DNA from 2 places in the Nitratidesulfovibrio sp. HK-II genome. Region 2 is predicted to be linked to the other one. Evidence: riboswitches for the same ligand, from Rfam matches in the RefSeq annotation. Region 2 holds a riboswitch; the other holds the start of a gene.
The links. Region 2 has a riboswitch for cobalamin ahead of RVX_RS14430 (sirohydrochlorin cobaltochelatase). Riboswitches for the same ligand answer to the same signal wherever they lie in the genome.

Region 1: linked by a shared signal. The riboswitch ahead of metE (5-methyltetrahydropteroyltriglutamate--homocysteine S-methyltransferase) and the one ahead of RVX_RS14430 (sirohydrochlorin cobaltochelatase) in region 2 are both predicted to bind cobalamin.

Annotation. Positions count from the first base shown of each region.
Region 1 is NZ_AP036014.1:4,068,293-4,080,449, reverse strand. Features, by position in the region: gene hisS (histidine--tRNA ligase) at 85-1,380, opposite strand; gene RVX_RS17040 (class I SAM-dependent methyltransferase) at 1,531-2,337, opposite strand; gene metE (5-methyltetrahydropteroyltriglutamate--homocysteine S-methyltransferase) at 2,699-5,029, opposite strand; cobalamin riboswitch at 5,145-5,374, opposite strand; gene ilvD (dihydroxy-acid dehydratase) at 5,876-7,543, opposite strand; gene RVX_RS17025 (cell division protein FtsX) at 7,883-8,791, opposite strand; partial or broken gene ftsE (cell division ATP-binding protein FtsE) at 8,950-9,639, opposite strand; gene RVX_RS17015 (vitamin B12-dependent ribonucleotide reductase) at 9,895-12,157, opposite strand, start outside.
Region 2 is NZ_AP036014.1:3,408,521-3,420,677, reverse strand. Features, by position in the region: gene cobI (precorrin-2 C(20)-methyltransferase) at 1-19, opposite strand, end outside; gene RVX_RS14445 (ABC transporter substrate-binding protein) at 77-1,186, opposite strand; gene RVX_RS14440 (ABC transporter ATP-binding protein) at 1,179-2,177, opposite strand; gene RVX_RS14435 (FecCD family ABC transporter permease) at 2,174-3,427, opposite strand; gene RVX_RS14430 (sirohydrochlorin cobaltochelatase) at 3,427-4,404, opposite strand; cobalamin riboswitch at 4,582-4,762, opposite strand; gene RVX_RS14425 (VWA domain-containing protein) at 5,353-11,982, shown strand.

The DNA of each region.
Region 1 (12,157 bases), 660 kb from region 2:
CCCTTTGGAAAGGGTCTCCCTCCCCGGACCCCTCCCCCCCAAACGTTTCAAAAGGGGTAGTGCTGACCGCCGTTGGCCACCGCACTATACGTGGCTCACGGCCTCACCCTGCGGCACGCTGCGCTGCTCGCCGCTGTCCATGTCCTTGATGACCACGGTGCCGCTGGCCAGCTCGTCGCCGCCCAGCAGCAGGGCCACGCGCGCGCCGGTGCGCCCGGCCTGGCGCATCTGGCTCTTGATGGAGCGCGCGGCAAAGGACACCTCGCCCACCCTGCCGACGGCACGCAGATCCTGCGCCAGCAGCATAGCCGCGTCCGAGGCGGCCGGGTCCAGCACGGCGATGTAGAAATCGGGCCGCTTCTTCTCCAGCGCGGGCAGCATCAGGGCAAGGCGCTCCATGCCGCAGGCAAAGCCCACGCCGGGCACGTCCGGGCCGCCCAACTGGGCCACCAGGCCGTCATAGCGGCCGCCGCCCGCCACCGACGACTGCGCGCCGATGGAGCCGGACACCACCTCGAAGGTGGTGCGGTTGTAGTAGTCCAGCCCGCGCACCAGACGCGGGGTGAGCACGTAGGGAAGCCGCGCGGCGTCGAACAGCCGCAGCACCGTGTCGAAGTGGCTGCGGCATTCCGGGCAGTTGTGGTCGATGATGCGCGGGGCGTCGGCGGTCAGCTCGCGGCAGGTGGGCACCTTGCAGTCCAGCACCCGCAGCGGGTTGGTGTCGATGCGGCGGCGGCAGTCCTCGCACAGGGCCTCGCGGTCGATGGAATCCAGAAAGTCGCGCAGCGTGGCCCGGTACACCGGGCGGCATTCGCGGCAGCCCAGCGAGTTCACCTGCAACGAAAGATCGGTCAGCCCCAGCTGGCCCAGGAAGGTCATGAGCATCAGCACCAGTTCGGCGTCGGCCTGCGGCTCCTGCGGGCCAAGGCATTCGCAGTTGATCTGGTGGAACTGGCGCATGCGGCCCTTCTGCGGGCGCTCGTAGCGGAACATGGGTCCGGTGGTGAACAGCTTGGAGACCGGCTCCTGCGCGTGACGGCCCGCGTCGATGAAGGCGCGCATGACGCCCGCCGTGGCTTCCGGGCGCAGGGTGAGCGAGCGGCCCTTGCGGTCGGGGAAGGTGTACATTTCCTTCTGCACCACGTCGGTCTCGGTGCCGATGGAACGGCAGAACAGTTCGGTGCGCTCCAGCAGCGGGGTGCGCAGCTCGGTGTAGCCGTAGCGGCCAAACACCTCGCGGGCGGTGTTCTCCATGAAGGTGAACACGTCGCTGTCGGGGCTGAACATGTCGGCGAACCCCTTGATGGTACCCACCTTGTCGCCCGTGCCCTTTTGCGTGGCCTTGTCGGCGGCGGTCTTGTCGGAATTGTTGGTGCTCATGGCTCGCTTCCGGATGCAGACTCGCGCGGCAGGGGGCGTGCGAACTCCACGCCGCGCCCCGCCGGTGCGGAAACAGCCATGGATAGTCCAATGGGCGGGTATTGTCAAAATCGTCGAATGTCACGCGCGCGCCGCAAGGGCGCGGGGCGGCTATCCGGCGTGCTTTTCGCGGCAGGAGTATCCGCCCGTGGCGGGCTGACGGCCGGGAGTGATGCGCGAGACGGCGGCCTTGCCCGTGCGCAGCATCAGCGGGGTGACCGGCATGCGGCGGCCGAAGTCCATGCGCATGCCCACGTATGCCCCGAACGGCGAAAGGCTGATCCAGCCGTTCAGCATTTCGAACAGGCGCGATTCGCGCCAGGTGCACGCCGGGCCGTGCAGCACCGAGCGCATGGTGATGGAGCACGGCACCCCGGTGGCGCGCACCAGCGCGTACATGGACCCCACGCTGAACCAGCGCGCCTGCCGCAGCAGCGAGCCGCGCAGCCCCGGCGCCGGCATGCCGTGGGTGGGATAGTAGGGCGAAATCCGGTTCAGAAAGCCCACCAGCACCCCGCGCGAGGCCACCCGGAACGCCTCGGCCAGGGCCGCCGCCGGGTCGGGCATGAATTCCAGGCTGGTCAGCAAGGCAACGTAGTCGAAGGCGTCGTCGTCAAAGGGCAGGTGGTCCGCCACGCCCAGGTGGAAGTCCGCCCGGCAGTTCATGCGTTCGCGCGCGGCCTCCAGCATGGCCTCGCTGCTGTCCAGCCCCGTGACGTCGAACCCCGCCTCCCAGAAAGATTCCAGGAATACCCCCGGGCCGCAGCCCACCTCCAGCAGGGTGTGCCCGCGCCGGGGCCAGCCGGACACCAGGTGGTGCAGCAGCCGCTGCTCGTGCCGCACGGCAAACGCCCCCATGGGCGTCTCCAGCCACTGCATGTAGCCCCGCACCGTGTCCGCATCCCACCGCTGGTTCATGCGCCTCCCCGTATCGTTGGACGTCCCGCTTTGCGCGCACCATACGCCAAGACCCCCCGCGCGGAAAGGGTGTGCGGGGTGCGGAAGGACGTGGGGGGGGAGGGCTGGTGGGGAGAAGTAGAAGGAACCGGGGGCGGGGGAAAGAACCTTTTGAAGAAGGTTCTTTCCCCCGCCCCCGGACCCCCACCCCCTTTCTCCAAAACTTTTCAATTGGGGGTGGACGACAATAAGCGAGGCTGGCGGGAACGAGGATGGGAAAAGAATTTTACCCGATGAAAAGTTTGGGGGGATGGGGGTCCGGGGGAAGGAGACCCTTTCCAAAGGGTCCCTTCCCCCGGTTACTCTTCAGCGATTTTTTTCGCTACGCGTTGCCCCGCACCCGTGCGGCGGCGGCCACGAGGTGGGCGAGGCTGGCGCGGGTTTCGGGCCAGTCGCGGGTTTTCAGGCCGCAGTCGGGGTTGGCCCACAGCCGGTCCAGGGGCAGGACGCGGGCGGCGGCGCGGAGCAGGGTTTCCATTTCGTCGATGGAGGGCACGCGCGGGCTGTGGATGTCGTACACGCCGGGGCCCACCTCGTTGGGGTAGGCGTGGGTGGCGAAGACCTCCAGCAGTTCCATGCGGCTCCGGCTGGCTTCCAGGCTGATGACGTCGGCGTCCAGGGCGGCCACATGGTCGATGATGTCGTGGAAGTCGCAGTAGCACATGTGGGTATGGATCTGGGTGGTGTCGCGCACGCCGGACGAAGCCAGGCGGAACGCGCCCACGGCGGCGTCCAGGTAGGCGGCGTGGGCGGCTCGGCGCAGGGGCAGCCCCTCGCGCAGGGCGGGCTCGTCGATCTGGATGACGCCAATGCCAGCGGCCTCCAGGTCGGCCACTTCGTCGCGAATGGCCAGGGCCAGCTGGCGGAACACCACGGGCCGGGGCACGTCGTCTCGCACGAAGCTCCAGCAGGCGATGGTGACGGGGCCGGTAAGCATGCCCTTGACCGGCCTGGCGGTGAGCGACTGGGCATGGGTGATCCAGCGCACGGTCATGGGGCCGGGCCGCGAGACGTCGCCGTAGAGCAGGGGCGGCTTGACGCAGCGGGTGCCGTAGCTTTGCACCCAGCCGTTGGCGGTGATGCAGAAGCCGCGCAACTGCTCACCGAAGTATTCGACCATGTCGTTGCGCTCCGGCTCGCCGTGCACCAGCACGTCCAGTCCCAGGGCCTCCTGCTCGCGGACGGCGGTGGCGATGGCCTCGCGCATGGCGGCGTCGTACTGGGCCTCGGTGATCTGGCCGGTGCGCAGCTTGCGGCGCTGGGCGCGGATGTCGGCTGTCTGGGGGAACGAGCCGATGGTGGTGGTGGGCAGCTGGGGCAGACGCAGCGCGGCGCGCTGGGCAGCGATGCGGGCGGTGTAGGGCGTGGCGCGCCAGCCCATTTCCGGGGTGACGGTGCCCACGCGTGCGGCCACGGCAGGGTCGTGGATGGCCGGGCTTGCGGCGCGGGCGACCAAGGCGGCCCGGTTGCGGGCCAGGGCGGCGGCGGTCTCCGGCGCGTCGGCGCGGCCGTTCAGGTCGCACATGTCGGCCACCAGGCGCACTTCGGCGCATTTCTGTTTGGCAAAGGCCAGCCATTGCGCCACTTCCGGGTCCAGCCCGGTTTCCGCGTCGAGGTCCACGGGGCTGTGCAGCAGCGAGCAGGACGGGGCCACCCACACCCGGTCCGGGCCAAGGGCTGCCACGGCGGCGCGCACCGGCGAGGCGGCGGAGTCGGCATCCACGCGCCAGACATTGCGGCCGTTGACCACGCCCAGGGAAAGCGCAATGCCGGATTGCGGCAACGCGGGGTCGCCCGTCGGTTTCTGGGGCGCGCGGGCCAGGATGTCCAGCGCCGGGGCCAGGTCTTCCGGCCCGCGCACCAGGTCCAGGTGCAGCACGTCCACAGGGAGGGACAGCGCCACGGGCAGATTGTCGCCCACCGGGGCGAAGTAGCTGGCCAGCAGCAGGGTGGCGTCCGGCACGGCCACGCGCAGCCGGGCATAGGCGGGCACGAAGCGCGAGCGGATGTCATCGGCCAGATCCAAAGACAGGATGGGTTCGTCCAGTTGGATCAGCGGGCAGCGGGCGGCCACCTGCCGCAGCAGCGCGCCGTAGGCGTCGAGCAGGGCGGGCAGCAGCGACCAGCGGGTGCCCCCGTCCACGCGCTTGGACAGCCACAGGAAGGTCATGGGGCCGGGCAGCACCGCCTTGGGGGTGAAGCCCGCCGCCAGCGCCTCGTCGATGTGGGCCAGCAGGGGGGCGGCCTCGGGCGCGAAGGTGGTGGCCGCGTCCAGTTCCGGGACCAGGTAGTGGTAATTGGTGTCGAACCACTTGGTCATTTCCAGCGGGGACACGGGGTGCTCTCCGCCCTGGCCGCGGGCCATGCGGAACATCAGGTCGATGTCGCGGGGCGCGTCGCCGTGGCGGAAGCGCGGGGGCACCACGCCCAGCAGCAGGGCGGCGTCCAGGATGTGGTCGTACAGGGCGAAGTCGCCCACGGGCACCACGTCGATGCCCGCCTCGCGCTGGAGGGTCCAGTTGCGCAGGCGGATGGCGCGCGCGGCGTTCTCCAGTTGCTGGCGCGTGGCCGCGCCTTTCCAGTAGTCCTCGACGGCCTTTTTCAGTTCACGGTTGCCGCCGATGCGCGGAAAGCCAAGGTTGTGGGTACGCATTGCCACCTCCGGAATGCGTGAAGACAGGTGAGAGCGATTCGCGAGCGCGCGCCCCTGCAGTGGGGCGGGCGCATGCCGGGGTCCGGTTCGCGCGGCCTTGGGCGGTGCGGAGGGGACGTCTTCCGACTGACGGGCGGTGGGTGAAAGGCTTCGCAACCACGCGAACGCCCTTGCGAGGGGCATCGCGTGGTCCGGAGCCGTGGCCCGCGACCTTCCCGCGTGCCATGCCCGACAACTCCGTTGCCCGTGCGGGCAGGGAGAGCCGGGATGGCGCTGGCGGTGGCGGCGGGCGGCATGCCCGAACACGGCAGCGCGCCTGTACCGGATTTGCACCGGTTTCCGTTTCCCTTCCACGTCCGAGCATGCAGCGGTCTGCCGTGCTCGGGGATGATAACATCACTAAATCAGCAAATACTGATATAGTGATTGAGTGTCAAGCGAGGGCGCGCGGATTTTGCCGAAAGTCCATCCACAGCAACCACGCACAACGGCCCGCCGCACCGGATGGTGCGACGGGCCGTCAGGGAATGCTGTGGGGGCGAGGGAGGGTTAACAGGCTATTGAAAAGGTTTGCTCTTTGACGCCCTTAACGGCCAAGAACGGAAGCCGTTAGGCGAGCTTGCGAGTCTTACGGATGACGACCGTCGCGCGGCAGTCGCCTCTTGGATCTCATTCGGGGTGCCCTCGCAATGCGCAGGAAATACAAATAAAAGTTTTGGGGGGTGGGGGTTCGGGGGAGGAGACCCTTTTCACGCTTTGCGGACGCCATCCGTACGGCTCGTGGACTCGCCTACGGCTGCCGCAAAAGGGTCCCTCCCCCGTAAGAATCCAGCCTGTTACGGCAGACTACTTGCGGAACATGGCCCCGGTGGCCGCGCTGGTCACCTGACGGGCGTAGCGGCGCAGCAGGGGCGAGGTGACCGGCTTTTCCTTGGGCACGAAGGTTTCGCGCCGGGCGGCCAGTTCCGCCTCGTCCACCAGCAGGTCCAGCCTGCGGGCCGGAATGTCGATGCGAATCCGGTCGCCTTCCTTGACCAGGCCGATGTTGCCGCCGTCGGCGGCTTCCGGCGAGACGTGGCCAATGGCCGCGCCGCGCGTGCCGCCGCTGAAGCGGCCGTCGGTGATCAGGGCCACGTCCGCGCCCAGGCCCATGCCCGCGATGGCGGCGGTGGGCGACAGCATCTCGCGCATGCCGGGGCCGCCGCGCGGGCCTTCGTAGCGGATGATGATGGCGTCGCCCTTGTTGATCTTGCCGCCCATGATGGCGGCGTGGGCATCGCCCTCGGAATCGAACACCCGGGCCACGGCCTCGCGCACCATCATTTCCGGAGCCACGGCCGACTGCTTGACCACCGCGCCCTGCGGGGCCAGCGAGCCCTTGAGGATGGCGATGCCGCCCTGCGCCGAATACGGTTCGTCAACGGAATGTATTACGTCGTAGTTGAGCACGCGGGCGTTCAGCTCGGTCAGGTTTTCGGCCAGGGTCTTGCCGGTGACGGTCATGACCGAGGTGTCCACCAGACCCTTCTTGGTCAGTTCCGCCATCACGGCCGGGATGCCGCCTGCGGCGTGCAGGTCCTGGATGTGGTGGTGCCCGGCCGGGGAAAGCTTGCACAGGTTGGGGGTCTTGCGGCTGACCTCGTCGAAGATGTCCAGCGTCAGGTCCAGCCCGGCCTCGCCGAACACGGCGGGCAGGTGCAGCACCGTGTTGGTGGAGCCGCCGAGGGCCATGTCCACGGCCACGGCATTGGCCACCGCGCGCGGAGTGACGATGGAGCGCGGGGTGATGTTCTTTTCCAGCAGTTCCATCACCTTCATGCCCGCGTGCTTGGCCAGGCGCACGCGCGCCGCCGTCACCGCCGGGATGGTGCCGTTGCCCGGCAGGGCAAGGCCCATGGTTTCGGCCATGCAGTTCATGGTGTTGGCCGTGAACATGCCCGCGCACGAACCGCAGCCGGGGCAGGCCGTTTCGGTCATCTCGTCCAGTTCGGCCATGGTCATGTCGCCGCGCTGCACGCGGCCCACGGCCTCGAACACGCTGATCAGGTCGGTGCGGCCCGCCAGGGTGCCGCCCGCCAGCATGGGGCCGCCGCTGACCATGATGGACGGAATGTCCATCCGCAGCATGGCCATGAGCATGCCAGGCACCGACTTGTCACAGTTGGGGATGAACACCAGCGCGTCGAACGGGTGCGCCGTGGCCATGATCTCGATGGAATCGGCAATGATCTCGCGCGACGGCAGCGAAAAATGCATGCCTTCGTGGTTCATGGCCAGGCCGTCGCACACGGCAATTGCCGGAAACTCCATGGGCGTGCCGCCCGCCGCGCGCACCCCGGCCTTCACTGCCTCGGCAATGGTGTGCAAATGCACGTGGCCGGGCACCACCTCGTTGGCCGCGTTCACCACGCCCACCAGGGGGCGCTCGATCTCCTCGCGCGTCAGCCCCAGGGCATGCAGCAGCGAACGGTGCGGGGCCTTCTCCAATCCATGGGTCATCTTCTTGCTGCGCATGGTCTGCGTCCTCATTGTATGCGTCGTTGGCTCGTAGGGTTGGTTCGCGGGGGAGAGGAGGGACGCTTTTGGAAAAGCGTCCCTCCTCTCCCCCGCATCCCCTCTCCACCCCGCAAAACTTTTTGATTGGGTGGGCATGGCGGTGCGGATTGGTGTGGCGACCGCCGTCAGCCTGCGGGGGTATGGCCGCGTGGCTGTGTCGCCCCAAGGGAAATGCCTCGGGGAGAGGGGGGCTGGGGAGCGGGGCGGCGTCTTGCGGCGGCGGTCAGGAGGCGCGTAGCGCGTCCGTAAGGCAGGCAGCAGGGCCGGGCTTCCGGTCACCCGTGGAAATTTGTACCCCTACCGGCTGCGGACGGCAATCCAGCTGCCCAGGATGCCCATGAGCACGGGCACGGCCAGCAGCAGGGCGGCCTGTTCCGGCGGGGGCAGGCGCAGTTCCAGCAGCAGGGGCGGCACGTTGAGCGCGGTGCGGAAGCGCCAGTGCACGGCGGCCAGCAGCAGGCAGGCAAGGCCCCCGCCCAGCAGCCCTTGCAGCGCGCCCGCCACCATCAGGGGCAGGCGGATGTACCAGTTGCGCGCGCCCACCAGTTGCAGGATGTCGATTTCTTCCCGGCGGGTGGACAGGGTGAGCCGCACGGTGTTGCCCACCACCAGCGCCAGCACCACGCCGAGGAACCCCACGGTGGGCCAGATCACGAAGCGGCTGGCCGAGCGCCACGCCTTGCCCAGTTCGTCGCGCAGGGGCGATGCGGCCACGCGCTCCACGCCGGGCAGGGCCTTGAGGTAGGCCTGGGTGTCGGCGGACCATTTCTCCGGGTCGGCCTCGCGCGGGGCAAAGGTCAGCAGGGCCGTGGGGGGCAGGGGGCTTTTGCCGGACAGAAAGCCCACATCAAGGCCGCCGGGCAGCCCGCCGCCCGCGCCGCCAGCCGTCTCGCCCATGCGGCGGGCCAGGGCCGTCAGCGCCTCGTCGGGGCTGTAGGTTTCCACGCTGGCCAGCCAGGGCAGGTGGCGCATTTCTTCCCACTGGCCGCGCACGTGGCCCATGTCGGTGCCGGGCCGCCAGTACACCTGGTACACGGTCTCGCCGCGCGAGGCGCTGAGCTCGGCGTCCACCGTGGCCAGGGCCATCAGGAACAGCCCGGACAGAAAGACCACCAGGGTCACCGCCGCCAGGGACAGCAGCTGCGCCCACGGATGCAGGAACAGGTCGGCCACGCCACGGCCCAGCAGGCGGAACAGGGTGCGCATCACAGTGACAGCCGCCCGTCGCGGCGTTCGCTGGAGTCTTCGGCGTCGTCCTGGCGCGCGGCGGAACCGCCGGGGATGCCCGGCGCGTCCAGCCCGCAGGGGTCCATGCCGCGTCCGCCGCCCCCCCCATCGCCCCCGTCTCCCAGGTGCAGCCCGCCGTCGGCGCAGCGGAACACCTCGCCACCCGCCCAGTTGGCGTGGGTGATCATGCCGTCCTCCAGCCGCAGCAGGCGCGCGTCCGAATGGCGGCGGATCAGTTCCGGGCTGTGCGTGGCCAGCACCACGGTGGTGCCGTAGGCGTGGAACTGCATGAAGATGTCCATGAGCCGCAGCGACAGTTCCGGGTCCAGATTGCCGGTGGGTTCGTCGGCCAGCAGCACCTGCGGGTTGACCACGATGGACCGGGCCACGGCCACCCGCTGCTGTTCGCCGCCGGAAAGTTCGCCGCCGGGCGTGTCCAGCCGGTTCTCCAGCCCCAGGGCGCGCACCACGGCGCGCACCCGTCGCCCGATGTGCTGCGGCGCAAGGCCGCGCACTTCCAGCGGCAGGGCCACGTTGGCGTACACGCTGCGCTCGGGCAGAATCTTGAAATCCTGGAACACCACGCTCACCTGCCGCCGCAACAGCGGCACGGTGCGCCCGGTAAGGCGCGCAAGGTCGAACCCCGCCACCGAAACCGCGCCGCGCTGCACCGGCAAGGCCCCGTGCAGCAGGCGCAGCAGCGTGGTCTTGCCCGCGCCCGAAGGCCCGGAAAGAAACAGAAATTCCCCCTTCTCCAGCGAGAAGGTGACGTTCTTCAGCGCCCAGTGCGCGCCGAACGAATGGGACAGGTGGCTGACCTTGAGCATGCTGGCCGCATCAAAGCAAAGCCCGCGCGACATTGCAAGAGGCAAGGGAACAAGGGCGCAAGGGAGGCAAGAAGGGGGCGGCGTGACCGTATGAAAAAGATGGGGGAGCCCAAATGAAAAGTTTTGGAGGATGGGGGTCCGGGGGAAGGGACCTTTTTGCGCGTTGCGGTCGCCATCCGTAAGATTCGCGCGTTGCGCTCATCTAACGGCTGCCGCAAAAGGTCCCTTCCCCCGGTTATTCTTACCTGATTTTTCCTACCCGCATTTCGTGAAGCCGCAGCCGGGGCAGATGTAGCAGCCTTCCTGGAACACCAGGTCCTCGCCGCAATCGGGGCAGCGCTGCCTGTCCAGTTCGTTCACCGGGCCATGGGGGGGCAGTTCGCCCTTCAGGTAGCGGTTTTCCAGCACCCACGAGATGGCGTCGGGGATGGACAGCAAGAGGCCCTTCTTCTGGAACACCGGGTGCTCGCCGCCAATGCCCTTGAGCTGCTGCACGATGTCGCGCACTTCCACGCCGGAACGCAGGGCCAGCGACACCAGGCGGCCGATGGCCTCTGCCTTGGCGGTGATGGACCGGCCCGACTTGCCGATGGTGGCGAACACCTCGAAGGGCTTGCCGTCGGCCTCGTTGACGGTAAGGTACATGGCCCCGAGGCCGGTGGGCACCTTCTGGGTGAAGCCGTAGACGATGTCCGGGCGCTGGCGCACGGCGGTCTTGTGGTCGTCGTCCTTGCCGTCGTCCTTCTTTTCGCCTTCGCCGGTGCACAGCACCTGCACGGCCTTGCAGCCGTCGCGGTACACGGTGACGCCCTTGCAGCCCTGCTCGTAGGCCATCCAGTAGATGGCCCGGATGTCGTCGATGCTGGCCGAGTTGGGCAGGTTGACGGTCTTGGACACAGCGTTGTCGGTGTACTTCTGGAAGGCCGCCTGCATGCGCAGGTGCCACACCGGGGCGATGTCCATGGCGGTCACGTACACCCGGCGCAGGTCTTCGGGCAGGTGGTCCATGGCCTGGATGGAGCCCTTTTCGGCCACGGCCTCCATCAGCTTCCTGCTGTGGCTGCCGGTGGTCATCAGGGCCGCCTCGAAGTGGGGGTTCACCTCCACCAGGCGTTCGCCGTCCATGACGTTGCGCGAGAAGCACAGCGCGAACAGCGGCTCGATGCCCGACGAGCACCCGGCGATGATGGACAACGTGCCCGTGGGCGCGATGGTGGTGACGGTGGCGTTGCGGTAGGGGCCCATGTCGCGCTCGGCAAAGGTCGATTCCGCATAGGCCGGGAAGGGGCCGCGCTCCTTGGCCAACACCTTGGAGGCGGCGCGGCCCTCGTCCAGCACGAACCGCATCATCCGCTCGCCAAGGCTGATGGCTTCCTGGCTGTCGTAGGGGATGCCCAGTTGGTACAGCAGGTCGGCCCAGCCCATGACGCCAAGGCCGATCTTGCGGTTGCGGTGCACGGTTTCGGTAATGCGCTCAAGCGGAAAGCGCGAGGCGTCGATGACGTTGTCCAGAAAGCGCACGCCAAGATGGATGACCCGCTTCAGCTCCGCCCAGTCGATGGCCTTTTCCGGCGAGGGATGCGGCAGGCCGCCGTCCTTTGTAGTGGGTGCCGTGGCGGCGCCGGGCACGAAGAACGCGGAAAGGTTGATGGACCCCAGGTTGCAGGCCTCGTAGGGCAGCAGCGGCTGTTCGCCGCAGGGGTTGGTGGATTCGATCTCGCCCTGTTTGGGGGTGGGGTTGTCGCGGTTAATGCGGTCCAGGAACACGATGCCCGGGTCACCGCTTTCCCACGCCTTCTGCACCAGCATCTCGAAGACCTTGCGGGCCTTCAGGCGCTCGCGCACCTGGCCGGAGTGCGGGGCGATGAGGTCGTATTCCTCGTCGGCCTCCACGGCCTTCATGAAAGCTTCGGTCAGGCCCACGGACAGGTTGAAGTTGTTGAATTCTCCGTCGCGCTCCTTGGCGCGGATGAATTCGATGATGTCCGGGTGGTCGATGCGCAGGATGCCCATGTTGGCCCCGCGCCGGGTGCCGCCCTGCTTGATCTGCTCGGTGGCGGTGTTGAAGATGCGCAGGAAGGACACCGGGCCGGAGGCCACCCCGCCGGTGGAGCCCACGCGGGCCTCCTTGGGCCGCAGGCGCGAGAAGGAAAAGCCCGTGCCGCCGCCGGATTTGTGGATCATGGCGGCGTGCTTCACGGCGTCGAAGATTTCCTCGATGGAATCGCCCACCGGCAGCACGAAGCAGGCGGAAAGCTGGCCCAGGTCGGTGCCCGCGTTCATCAGCGTGGGCGAATTGGGCAGGAACTTCCAGCCGGTCATCAGGTCGTAGAATTCGCGGGCCAGCGCATCCACCTTGAAAGGCGACTTCTTGTACTTCCCCTCTTCGGCCGCGATGGCCCCGGCAATGCGCCAGAACAGCGTGCGGGCGTCCTCTTGCGGCTGCCCGTCGGGGCCCTTGCGGTAGTAGCGCTTGGCCAGCACGATCCTGGCGTTGGGGTTCAGGGCCACGTCGGGC
Region 2 (12,157 bases):
TATCGTTGAAGGCGGGCATGGGAAACCTCTTGAGGGTGATATGGCGCGGTCGGCCCGTTTCGGGCGACAGGTTTTTTCAGGGAGCGGCCTGCCCGCCCGTGGGGGCGGGAATGGCCGGGGTGGTGCCCCATACATCGGGGTGCAGGTACCGGGCAAGCTCCTCCACGGCGTCCACGGCGCGGGGGCCGGGGCGGGAGTAGCGGGCCTCGTCCACGTCGCGCACGCGGCCAGCGCGTACGGCGGCCAGCGCGGCATAGTGGGGCCGCGCGGCGGGCGGCTCCGGCTCCGGGTTCATGGGGCCTCGTTGCAGCAGGTAGACGTCCGGGTTCAGGCGCAGCAACTCTTCCTCGCTCAGGCGGGCCACCCGGCCTTCGGCGGTGACACAGTTGCGGCCGCCCGCGCGGGCGATGATGTCGGTGACGATGGAATCGGCCCCGGCGGCCAGCAGGTTGGGGTGGCGCACCTCAAAGAACACGGTGGGACGGGGCCGATCCGCCACCCGTGCGGCCACCGCGTCCAGCCTGGCGCGCAGGGCCGCTTCCAGCCCGGCGGCGCGTTGCGGCTCGCCGGTCAGCGCGCCCACCCGGCGCAGCACGCCGAACAGTTCATCGAACGAGCCCACCCGGAACACCGCCACGGGAATGCCCAGCGCGCGCAGACCTTCCACGGCCTCGCCCGCCTCGCGGCGGCCCTCCATCTGCAACACCAGGTCCGGGGCCACGGCGGCCACCATTTCCGGGCTGGGGCGCATGTGCGTGCCGATGACCGGCAACAGGCGGATGGCGGCGGGCTCCTGGTCTGCGGCGGTGCGCGCGGCGATGCGGTCGGTCAGGTCCATGGCCGCCAGCAGTTCGTTGAAGGCCCCGTACAGGGCCACGATGCGCCGGGCTGGATGGGGCAGGCGCACCTCTCGCCCGGTGTCATCGGTGATGGACACGGGGCCGCCGGGCGGAGTGGCGGCGTCCGGGCCGTGGGCTGCGTTGGGGGGCACGCCGGGCTGGCCGGACTGGTTCGCACGGGCGGCCGGAGGCGTGGCAAGACCCGCCGCCAGGGCCAGCAACAGGAGCAGAAGCGGGACGAGCGTTCGGCCGGAACGAAGGGTGCACGCCGGAAGCGGCATGCCCGACGCCGGGCGTGGAGTCAGGCGGGTGCGGGCCGATACGGCGTGCGGCGTGCGGTCAGCCATTGTCTTTCCCCGCCGGGGCGCGTGGCGCGAGTGTGCAATCACCGGACATGCCTGGCACCGTATCCGGCTTGCCGGGTGCGGCGCATGCGAGTCCGGAAAAGCCGGACAGTGCCAGTTCAGATTTCGAAAGTGCCGCACCCGGCGCGTTGTGCACGTAATCGCCGGAGGCCGCGTCCATGGGCAGGCCGACGCGGGCAGCGCCCGGCACGTAGCTGGCCTGCGGTGCGCCGGTTACCGGGTGCGGCCGCACAACCACCGGCGTCTCGTACACCTCTGACAGCACGGCGGCGGTGAAGGTGCGCTCCACGGAACCGTCCACCACAACACGGCCGTGCTTCAGGAATATCAGGCGGGTGCAGTACAGCGCGGCCAGGTTCAGGTCGTGTACGGCGGCGACGATGCGCGCCCCGGCCAGGTGCCGGGCGTGCAGCAAATCCAGGATGTCCAGCGCGCGGGCCACGTCCAGCCCGGCCGTGGCCTCGTCCAGCAGCAGGGTGTCCGCGCCCTGGGCCAGCGCGCGGGCCAGCAGCACCCGTTGCAACTCGCCGCCGGACAGGGTGCGCGCGCCGCGTGCGGCAAGGTGGGCGCAGCCGGTGTGGCGCAGGGCCGCCCAGGCGGCGGCATGGTCTTCCGGCCCGTAGCCGCGCAGCAGGGTGGTGTGCGGGTAGCGGCCCATGAGCACCAGCGACAGGGCGTCCAGGTCGGGGATGTGCTCCGGCCGCTGCGGCACGGCGGCAATGCGCCGGGCGCGCTCGCGCGGGCGCAGGCGGCGCAGGGGCGCGCCGTCCAGCGTCACCGTGCCCGTGCGCGGGGCCAGCACGCCGGACAGCACCAGCAGCAGGGTGGTCTTGCCGCTGCCGTTGGGACCCAGCAGGCCCACCAGTTCGCCGGGGGCCACGGACAGTGACACGCCGTGCAGCACGTCGCCCGCGTCGGAACGCGTGTCCGCCAGCCGCCCGTACCCGGCATGCACGTTGGAAAGTTCGATCATTCCGCGCCCCCCGCCGGGGTCCGAATCGGAGATGGACCCGAAGCCGCAGCCGAAGCAACGTCCGGGGATGGGGCTGGGACATGGTCGGCAGGAAGGGTTGCCGGGCCGCGTCCGTCACCCCCGCCGCGCACCAGCAGCAGGCAGAAGAACGGCCCGCCCAGCAGCGCCGTGACCACCCCCACGGGCAACTCCGCCCCGCCGGGCAGCAGGGTGCGGGCCAGCACGTCGGCCCAGGCCAGCAGCATGCCGCCGCCAAACCATCCGGCCGCCAGCAGCGGCCCGTGCGCCGCGCCCAGGCGCATCCGGGCCAGGTGCGGCACCACCAGCCCGACGAAGCCGATGACCCCGCTCACCGCCACGCAGCCCGCCGTGATCAGGCTGGCGCCCACCAGCAGTTGCAGGCGGACGCGGGCCGTGTCCATGCCCAGTTGCCGGGCCTGCACGTCGCCCAGGGCCAGGATGTCCAGTTCGCGAAAGCGCGGCAGCACCAGCAGGAGGCCCAGCGCCAGCCACGGCAGCAGCACCGCCGCGTGTGTCCAGCCGCGCCCCTGCAGGCTGCCCATGATCCAGAACACGATGCTGGACACCGATTCCTCGTCCAGCGCCTTGACCAGCGAGACCAGTGCCGAGAGCACGGTGGATACCACCACGCCCGCCAGCACCACGGTTTCGCGGCGAAAGGCCCCGCCCCCGGCCGCACCGCCCAGCAGCAGCACCGCGCCCAGCGAGGCCAGCGCCCCGGCCAGCGCGGCCAGCGGCAGCAGGGCCTGCGGCGAAAGCCCGGCCAGCGCGGGCAGGTGCATGGCCAGCCACGCGGTCAGCGGGCCGATGCCCAGGGTGAGCGCCAGCGACGCGCCAAAGGCCGCGCCGCCGGACACGCCCAAGGTGAACGGGTCGGCCAGGGGGTTGCGCAGCACGCCCTGAAACACCGTGCCGGCCACGGCCAGCCCGCCGCCCGCCAGCAGGGCCAGGCAGACCCGGGCCAGGCGGATGCGGGTGACCACCAACATGTGGGTGGCGTCTGGCGCGGGGCCTGCCCCGCCGGTGAGCGCGCCCGGCAGCGCCAGTTCGGCCAGCGCGCGCAGCACGTCGTCCACGGGAATGCGGAACGGCCCGAACAGGCAGGCCAGCACCACCGTGGCCGCCCAGCACAGGGCGGCCAGCAGGATGATGCGAAGGGCGCGGCGCTGCCGCGCGGCCCCGGTCCGCGCCTGTTGCGGCACGGATCGGGGAACGGTGGCGTTATCCATTACTGTTTCAGTTGCTCCAGCGCGGCGTCCAGGTGGCGCAGCCAGATGGGCACCACGGCGTCGGACGAGGCGGTGCCGCGCAGCACCGGGCGCGGGGTGATGCCCCGTTCGCGCAACTGCGAGGCCCACGATTCCGGATCGTCACCGGCCATGTCGTTGTGGGCGTGGTCGCCCGCCACGGCCATCAGCGGCACCAGCCACGCGGTGCGCGCCTTGCGGGCGGCCAGCGCCCCGGCCACGTCGTCGAACGAGGGGGAGCCCTCCACCACGCCGATGAAGGCCAGCGGGTCGGTCTTGGCCAGATAGAACTGCAGGGCCGGGTAGCATAGCGCCGCCGGGTGGTGCGGGTTGCCGTGGCCCAGGAACACCACGGCCTCGCCGGGCTTGCGTTCCTTGGGCAGCAGCGACTTCAGGGCCACGGCCAAGGATTCCGCGTCGTCGGTGGAGGCCAGCAGCGGCAGACCCACGGTGATGCGGGTCAGCCCCTTGGGCAGGCCCTCCATGGCCTTGGCCGTGGCCAGCAGGCCGTGGAATTCCGCACCGGGGATGGTGTGGAACGACTGCACGGCAACGTGGGTAAAGCCTTCCTCGGCCATGTCGGCCAGGGCCTGTTGGGGCGAGGCGGCGGGTTTGCCTTCCCTGATCAGCGCGGCGCGGGCCTGCCGGGCCGTCCACGCCCAGCGCACGTCCGTATCGGGGTGCGCGGCGCGCACCAGCCGTTCGATGTTGTCCAGCGCGGGCCGGGCTTCTTCCACCGTGGTGCCGAAGGCCACCAGCAGGATGCCTTCCTTGCGGGCGGCTTCGCCAGCGTGCCCGGCAAGCGCGGCGCCCGGCAGGGCCAGGCACAGGGCCAGCAGCAGGGCCGCCAGCAGCGGCAGGGGCAGGGCGCGGGAGAAGGCGGACAATGACGCGCACAGGCGCGCGCGCGAAAGGACGCCCCGCCGCAGGGCGGGCGTGCCGTCAGACAGATGGAACATGGGACCTCCGAAGGAGGCAGGCGGGCAATGGGCGGAAGGCGGACACTGCGGATGCGGCCCGGTGCGGCCCCGATGCGGTCCGCCGAAGTCGCGGCGGGCCACTGGGGTGAAGTCGCGAAGGCGCGCGGTTCGTGGCCGCCGGTCCCGGAAGGGCAAAAGCCCCGTTGCCTTCCGGGCATGGCCGATGACGCATCAGGCAGGTCTTCCGGCTTGCCCGACCTGCTCCGGCCTTCCCGGACCGTGGTCCAGTGGCGCTCGGGGGAGCAGGCGTTCTGGCGGGCTTACGGCGGCGGGTCCGCTCCCGATTCACACGGGATTCCCTATCAAGTCCAAGGACACCTGAAGGGTCATGGATAGGCCCCGCGCGGCGACGCTGTCAAGCTGGCGGGCGCGGAGGGGCGTGGGCAACGGGCGGCCCGCCGTGAGCGGTGCGGCCCGCGTTCACAACATATGGAAGAAACGCGGGCCCGCCTTGCCGTTCCGCGCCCCCTTGGACGTTCGGACAGTCGGGCATGCAGCAAGCGACCGGCCAGCCCGGCCAGCCCGGCCAGCCCGGACGAACCGGACGGGCCAGCCGCCTTGCGTGCAGGCGCAAATAGTGTATTACACCAGTATTACAGGTCTAACGGGGTTGGCATCGCGGTTGCAGAGTAACCGTTAGTCGCTGGCCCGAATCCGGCTTGTCCGGACAACACCCGAGATTCGGGCGGCACCGTGAAGGAATGAAAGAACAACCTGACATTCCTTAAGAAAACAGGATGGCGGGCACGGCCCGGAACAAATTTACTGATGGATTTGGGGATTCCGGAAAAGCCGGACGAAAAGCGGCATGACCGGATAACAGGCTGAAAGCAGGCGGGGCGCGCCCGGAATCGGATTCCGATCGGCATTCCCGCACAACGCAAGGTCGGAGTCGCAGCGCGCCTTCGCCAACAAGGGGAGAAAGCCATGGTTACGCAGAACACTACCACCGCCGCGGGCGCGGCACCCACCGGCGCCCGCATCCGGCTGAACACGCCGCAGGCCAACCAGCAGGTCGTCATCGACAACATTGCTGGCGCCACGCTGGAAATGGGCTTCCCGTCCGAGGCGGCCCAACTCGAGCAATCCGGACAGGACCTCGTGTTCCTGTTCGAGAACGGCGGACGCATCGTCCTTTCCAACTTCTTCGGCCTGTTCGAATCCAACCAGCTGCCCGCCTTCAACCTTGAAGACGGCCAGTCGCTGCCGGGCGACGCGTTTCTCGCGGCCCTGCGCGAAGACCTGCTGCCCGCCGCCGGTCCTGGCGCGGGCGCTGCCGCGGGCAGCGGCGGCGTGGGCGACTACGCCGACGACGCGGGCGACCTGATCGGCGGCGTGGACCGCCTTGACCCGCTGGGCACCACCGGCATCGGCACGGCGGCCCTGCCGGGCATCGAAGACGCGGGTCCGCTTGATCTCGCCACCGGCACCCTGGTGATCAACCTGACCACGGGCATCAGCACCACCATCGGCGAAAACGGCAACTATCCCGAACATCCCGACGCGGTTCCCCCGGGCGCCTACGCGGGCGTGTTCGAAGACTGGGCCCCCAATCAGCACCTGGGTTCGCCCCTGACCTTCGAGGCGGTGCTGGGCTTCATCTTCACCCCCACCGACAACGAAGTGCTGGACAGCATCACCATCACCGGTCCCATCGCGGGCACCCTGCTGGTGGGCGGCGTTCCCGTGGCGGCGGACGGCGCGGGCAACTTCGTCATTTCCGCGGCTGACATCGACGACGTGACCCTGCTGCCCCTGGCGGACAGCGGCACCGACATCCCGCTTTCCGGCTTCGCCTCCATCACCGACCCCGACTCCGGGCTGAGCGGCACCGTGCCGTTCACCTTCACGGCGGTGGTCGACGCGGTGGCCGACCAGCCCATTGGCCTGCATGAAACGGTCAGCTACGGTCCCTTCTATTGCGACCACGGCAACGGCGACGGCGGCAACGGTGAAGTGGTCACCGCCCGCGTGATGGATTCCGATGGCGGCGACGAGCGGTCGTTCTGGCATCACAACCCCCACGACGCCCCTGACGGCCCGTGGTGGAAGCATACGGCCGCCGACCCCACCGAGAACGACAACGGCGACCACACCCAAAGCGCGGTCAAGATCACCCTGTCCGCCACCTTCGGCGATTATCAGGATGGTTCGGAAAGCCACTTCCTGCTCATCGAGGCCAAGGACGGCTGGACCTATGACACCGTGAACATCGGCGGCGTGGAACTGGACCTCTCCGAGTTCCTGACCCTGGGCGCGGACATCCCCGCCTCTGCCACGCAGGGCCTGGGCGTCATCGACCCCGCCGGCTATTACTACGTCATCCCCGTGGGCGACGAGAGCATCGTGGGCACCTCGCAGTCCGTGGACGGCCTGGGCCAGACGCATGAACTGGCCACCAAGGCCGTCACCCTCACCCTGTACGCCCCGGACGAAGACTACGTGCCCGGTGGCAACGGCGGCTACGAAGGCAACGGCGGCTACGAAGGCAACGGCGAGTTCGAAGGCCCCGTCATCGCCACGCTCGACCAGGGCTACAACGGCGACGGCGAACACTGCGGGCGCGGCAACGACTACAAGGAAACCTTCGTCACCGGCGCGCTGGCCGTGGACAGCGACGCGGACGGCAGCCTCGTGGCGGTCAACGACAATTCGCTGGTGTTCGGCTCCACCGACGTGTGGGTGGCCGCGGCCGAAGGCCACATCTATGTCACCGGTCAGCAGATCGGCTACGAAGATCCGCAGGCTTACGTCAACGAACCCTGGTACGACCCGTTCTCGACCAAGGACATCGACCTCGACTTCCACTTCAGCGGCGCGGACGACGAGCATCTCGACTACCTGCGCATCGCGGTGGACGTGAACACCCCGGCCAAGGTGCTGATCTTCGGCAGCGAAGCCACCTTCGTTCCCGATGGTGAAGGCGGCGGCTACTACATCGTGCCCGCCCACCTGAAGGACCACGTGACGCTGATGCCCGCCAAGGACAGCGACGTTGACGTGAAGCTCACCGTCACCGCCGTGTTCCACGACCCGGACAGCGGCGACATAGGCACCGACACCACGCAGCACACCGTGTTCATCGACGCCGTGGCCGACAAGCCCATCGCCCACGACGCCGAAGTGGACTACACCCCCGGCCCGACGGCTGCCGACCCCGGCGGCACCATGACCGTGATCCTCAATGCCTCGTTCGGCGACTACCAGGACGGTTCCGAGCGCCAGTACGTGGGCATCGAGGTCAAGCACGGCTGGAACTACCCGGGCAGCGAAGGCACCAAGTGGGTCGAAGGCCGCCTGTACGCCATCTACGACGTGACCGACGAAGTGGACGCGGGCAGCGGCTCGGTTTCCCTGCCCATCACCCTGGGCGTGCCCAACACCGACGACCGCTACTACACCGAGTTCAAGACCATCGCCGTTGCCAAGGAAACCAGCTTCAGCGGCGTGGAATGGAACTACGGCAACAACGAGGCATATGACATCGATTCCGTGCGCGTGCTCGTGGACGGCGCGGACGGCTGCCTGCAGGTGTCCGGCGGCGGCTTTGAAGACTGGAAGCCTTACGCCAACGTTGGCAACGAGACCATCTTCAAGACGCAGCTTGGGATCGACTTCAACAACGCAGACAACGAAAATCTGACGGGAGCCGAGATCAAGTTCGCGGGCAGGGCGTTCACCCTGGTGGTGGGCGAGGATCCGTCCGACCCCGGTTACCGCGAGATCTTGCTTGACAGCTGGGGCGAATCCGCCTCGGTGAGCGTGGCCGAAATGGGTCACTTGTACGTCAAGACCACGCTGAACAGCGACCGCGACATCCCCGTTGAAGTCAAGGTGACCTTCATTGATCCGGATAGCGGCGATGCCGGTTCCACCACCGACACGCATACCCTGACCATCGACGCCGTGGCCGACAAGCCCGTGATCACCGTGGACGTGAACGACAGCGGCGATGGCGGCTCGGCTTTCCAGACTGGCGAAACAGGTACCGTGCACGTTACCGCCAGCTTCGCCGACACCGACGGCTCCGAAGACCATTGGGTGGAACTGAAGATACCCAGCGGCTTCTCCGTCAACTTGGCCGAAATCGCGGCCTCGGGCGGCACCTGGAATAACTCTACCCGTACCGTGAAGTGGGACATTGACTCCAACGGTTCCCTCGACAAGACCATCCACGTGACCCAGAACGGCGCTGGCGATGGCGCGCACGACTTCGTTGCCAAGGCCGTTGCCAAGGAAGGCGCGTGGGAAGGATGGGGCAACTTCAACAACCAGGCGGAAAGCACCGCCACCGACGCAGCCGTGGTGAACTCGGGCCGCTGCATCCAGTGGGCCATCACCGATGCGGCCGACGTCAGAAACATCGTGCCGGAAGGCAACCTTGGCGAGAACGGGCCGCCCCTGGCCTTTACCGTGGGCTACAGCGGCTACGCGTTGGAGCCCGGTGAAACCGTGTCCATCCAGCTCACCGGCCCGGCGGCGGGCAGCACGGCTGGCCTGGCCGACTTCACCAACGCGGCCGACGACTTCGCGGCGGCGCTGCAGGCGGCCGTTGGGGCCGTGTCCGGCATCAGCTACAACGCGGCCACCAACACGCTGACCTTCAACTACGGCGCGCCCACCAGCCTGACCTTCTTCGCGAAGGTATTCGGCGACACCGTGATCGAGAGCAATGAAGACCTGGTGATCACCATCCAGAACCCGAAGTTCAACGGCTTCGTGGGTGGCACCGTGGCGGACGGCAGCGAAGACGGCACCATCATCGACGATGACAAGCCGATCATCGTGCCGCCCACCGGCGGTGACGATCTCAGCCTTTCGTTGCAGGACGTGGACGCCGTGGGCAGCAACCCCGGCGACGTGGACACCGACAACGGCGACCTCGACTTCACGGCGGGCAGCGAACCGCTGACCTTCGCGTTCGACATCAGCGCGGGCCACGAACCCGTGGTGAGCGGCATCGACCCCTCGACGCCCATCACCTGGACCGTGGACGGCGGCACCGGCAACCTCATCGGCAGCATCGGCGGCGAAACCGCCATCATCCTGACCCTGGCTCCGGAAGCCGGTCCGTACACCACCGGCCAGTCGGTGCAGGTGACCGTGGAAGCCACCCTGATCGATCCGCTGCTGCATGACGACGGCGCGACCGACATCGTGGTGACCAATGTCCACGTGACCGGTACCGATACGGCCAGCAACACCGTGCACGGCACCGTCAGCGTCAGCGTTGACGACGCCGGTCCCACGGCGGCCCCGGAAGTGAACGAATACAGCGGCGGCATCACCACCAACCTGGTCATCGTTCTCGACTCTTCCGGCAGCATGGGGCCGAACGTGAACGAGGGCGGCGGCGACCCCGACGGCCCCGGCGGCTTCGACACCAAGTACGAACTCGCAGTTGCGGCCATCCAGACCCTGCTTGAGGCCTACAAGGACCTTGGCGCGGTCAACGTGCAGATCGTGGACTTCGACGGCAACGCGGTGGCCAGCGGCTGGTTTACCGGCGGCAACTCCACCACCAGCGCCATAAACTGGATCAACAACAACACCGAGGCCGGTGGCGGCACGAACTACGACGACGCCATCGCGGCCACCCGCGCCGCGCTTGAAGACGGCCTGCCCCCGGCGGACCGCTCGGTGGTGTACTTCCTGTCCGACGGCAACCCGAACAGCGGCGACGAACTGAGCAGCGGCGACGCCACCGCGTGGGACAACTTCCTGGCCACCACCCCCATCGAAACCGTGTACGCCTACGGCATGGGCGAAGCGGTAAGCCAGACCCAGCTTGAACGGGTGGCCTGGGACAGCGACGGAACCCCCGAAGCCAACCCCGTGGAAGTGATCACCAACCTGTCGCAGCTTGAAGCCCTGTTGCTCACCACCGTGCCGACCACCGGCAACCTGCTGGCCAACGACAACGGCGGCGCGGACGGCGGTCTTGCGCTGAACAGCGTGACCGTGGACGGCAACGTCTACGACCTGGGTGATACGGACGCCAACCACAAGGTGGCCATCAACCTTGGCGACAACAAGGGCATCCTGACCATCGACTTCGACGACGGCAGCTACGTGTTCACGCCGGGCACGAACCCCGTTGGGCAGGAAATCGTGAACTACGACGTCCGCGACGCCGATGGCACGCTGGCCAACACCACCCTGACCCTGAACCTGCGCGCGGCCGAACTGGACGCGCACGACAACTACGCCACGGCGCAGCCGGGCAGCACCAGCGTGACCACGGATACGTTCAGCAGCAGTACCAACGGCTGGAGCACTGATGACGACTATTACGGAGACGTCAGCCGGGTGAACACCGCAGGCGACAGGGAACTCATGCTTGAACTCGAATGGGGCGCAGGTGCTTCCGTGACGAGCAGCAAGACCTTCTCTGTTGCTGCAGGCGATACGTTGAGCTTTGACTGGCGTGCCGAGCCGTTCCGGCAGGGATCGAGTAGTCTTAATCCCCACGATGATGACAAGTTCCTTGTGGTCATCAGCGGGCCTGACGGTACGGTGACCTTGAACCCGTTCACCTCGCCGACCTCTGGTGCGGGGGGAAGCGGACTGTTTACGCACACCTTCGGGGCCACTGGAAACTATACGGTCACCTTGAAGGTGCTTGACGGAACATCCAACAACAATCCCGGCTATATGCGTGTGTTCGTGGACGACGTGGTGTTCACCCACGCCCTGGCTGGCGCGGCCCTGCTGGGGAACGTGGTTACCGATCACACGGGCACCGACCTTGTCGACCAGATCGGCGGGCAGACGGCCTTCGTGACCGAAGTGAACGGCGTGGCCATCGCCAACGACGGCCTCTACCACGACGTGGTGGGCGACTACGGCACGCTGCGCATCAACGCCTTCGGCCAGTACGAGTACCACGCCAATGGTAACGCCGCTGCCGGAAACGACGATGCCTTCGTGTACAAGCTGGCCAGTTCCACTGACAGCGACTACGCAACCCTCAACGTGCACATCGGCGATACGGCCACGCAGTTGCATGCCAGCCCCGAAGCATGGGATGTGAGCGGCAGTTCCAGCGCCCACTTCCATCTGGGTGGTACCGGCGATGACACCCTGACTGGCGGCAATGGCAACGACGTCATCTTCGGCAACTACGGGGACGACACCATCCACGGCAACGCCGGGCACGACATCTTGCACGGCAACGCCGGTAACGACACCATCTACGGCGATGCGGGCAACGACATCCTCGTCGGCGGTCAGGGCAGCGATACCCTGCACGGCGGCACTGGGGCCGACACCTTCGTGTGGAACGCGGAAGACTTCACCACCAGCGCGGTGGACCGCGTGACCGACTTCAACATTAGTGAAGACGTGCTGCGTTTCAGCGACGTGCTCATCGGCAACAACCCGGATGTGTCTGTCGGCGGCGGCATCCTGCCCGGCGACGCCAACGACGCGGTGGTCACCCTGCACAACGGGGCCCAGACCCAGTACGTGGTGATCCAGGATGCGCTGAACACCAACACCCTCGACCAGATCGAGCAGCACATCCTGACCAACAAGATCATCACCGAAAACAGCTAACCGGCGCGCCGCCCCCGGCGGCACACCATGCACACACGGACGCCCCGGCCTCGGCCGGGGCGTCTTGCGTGGCGCGGGCTGTAGCGGCGCGGCACGGTTGCGGGCGTTCTTGACCTTGTGGCCCCCCCAGCCTGCCCAGTACTCCAGAATATCCGCCCCCTTTTCCGGCGATGGC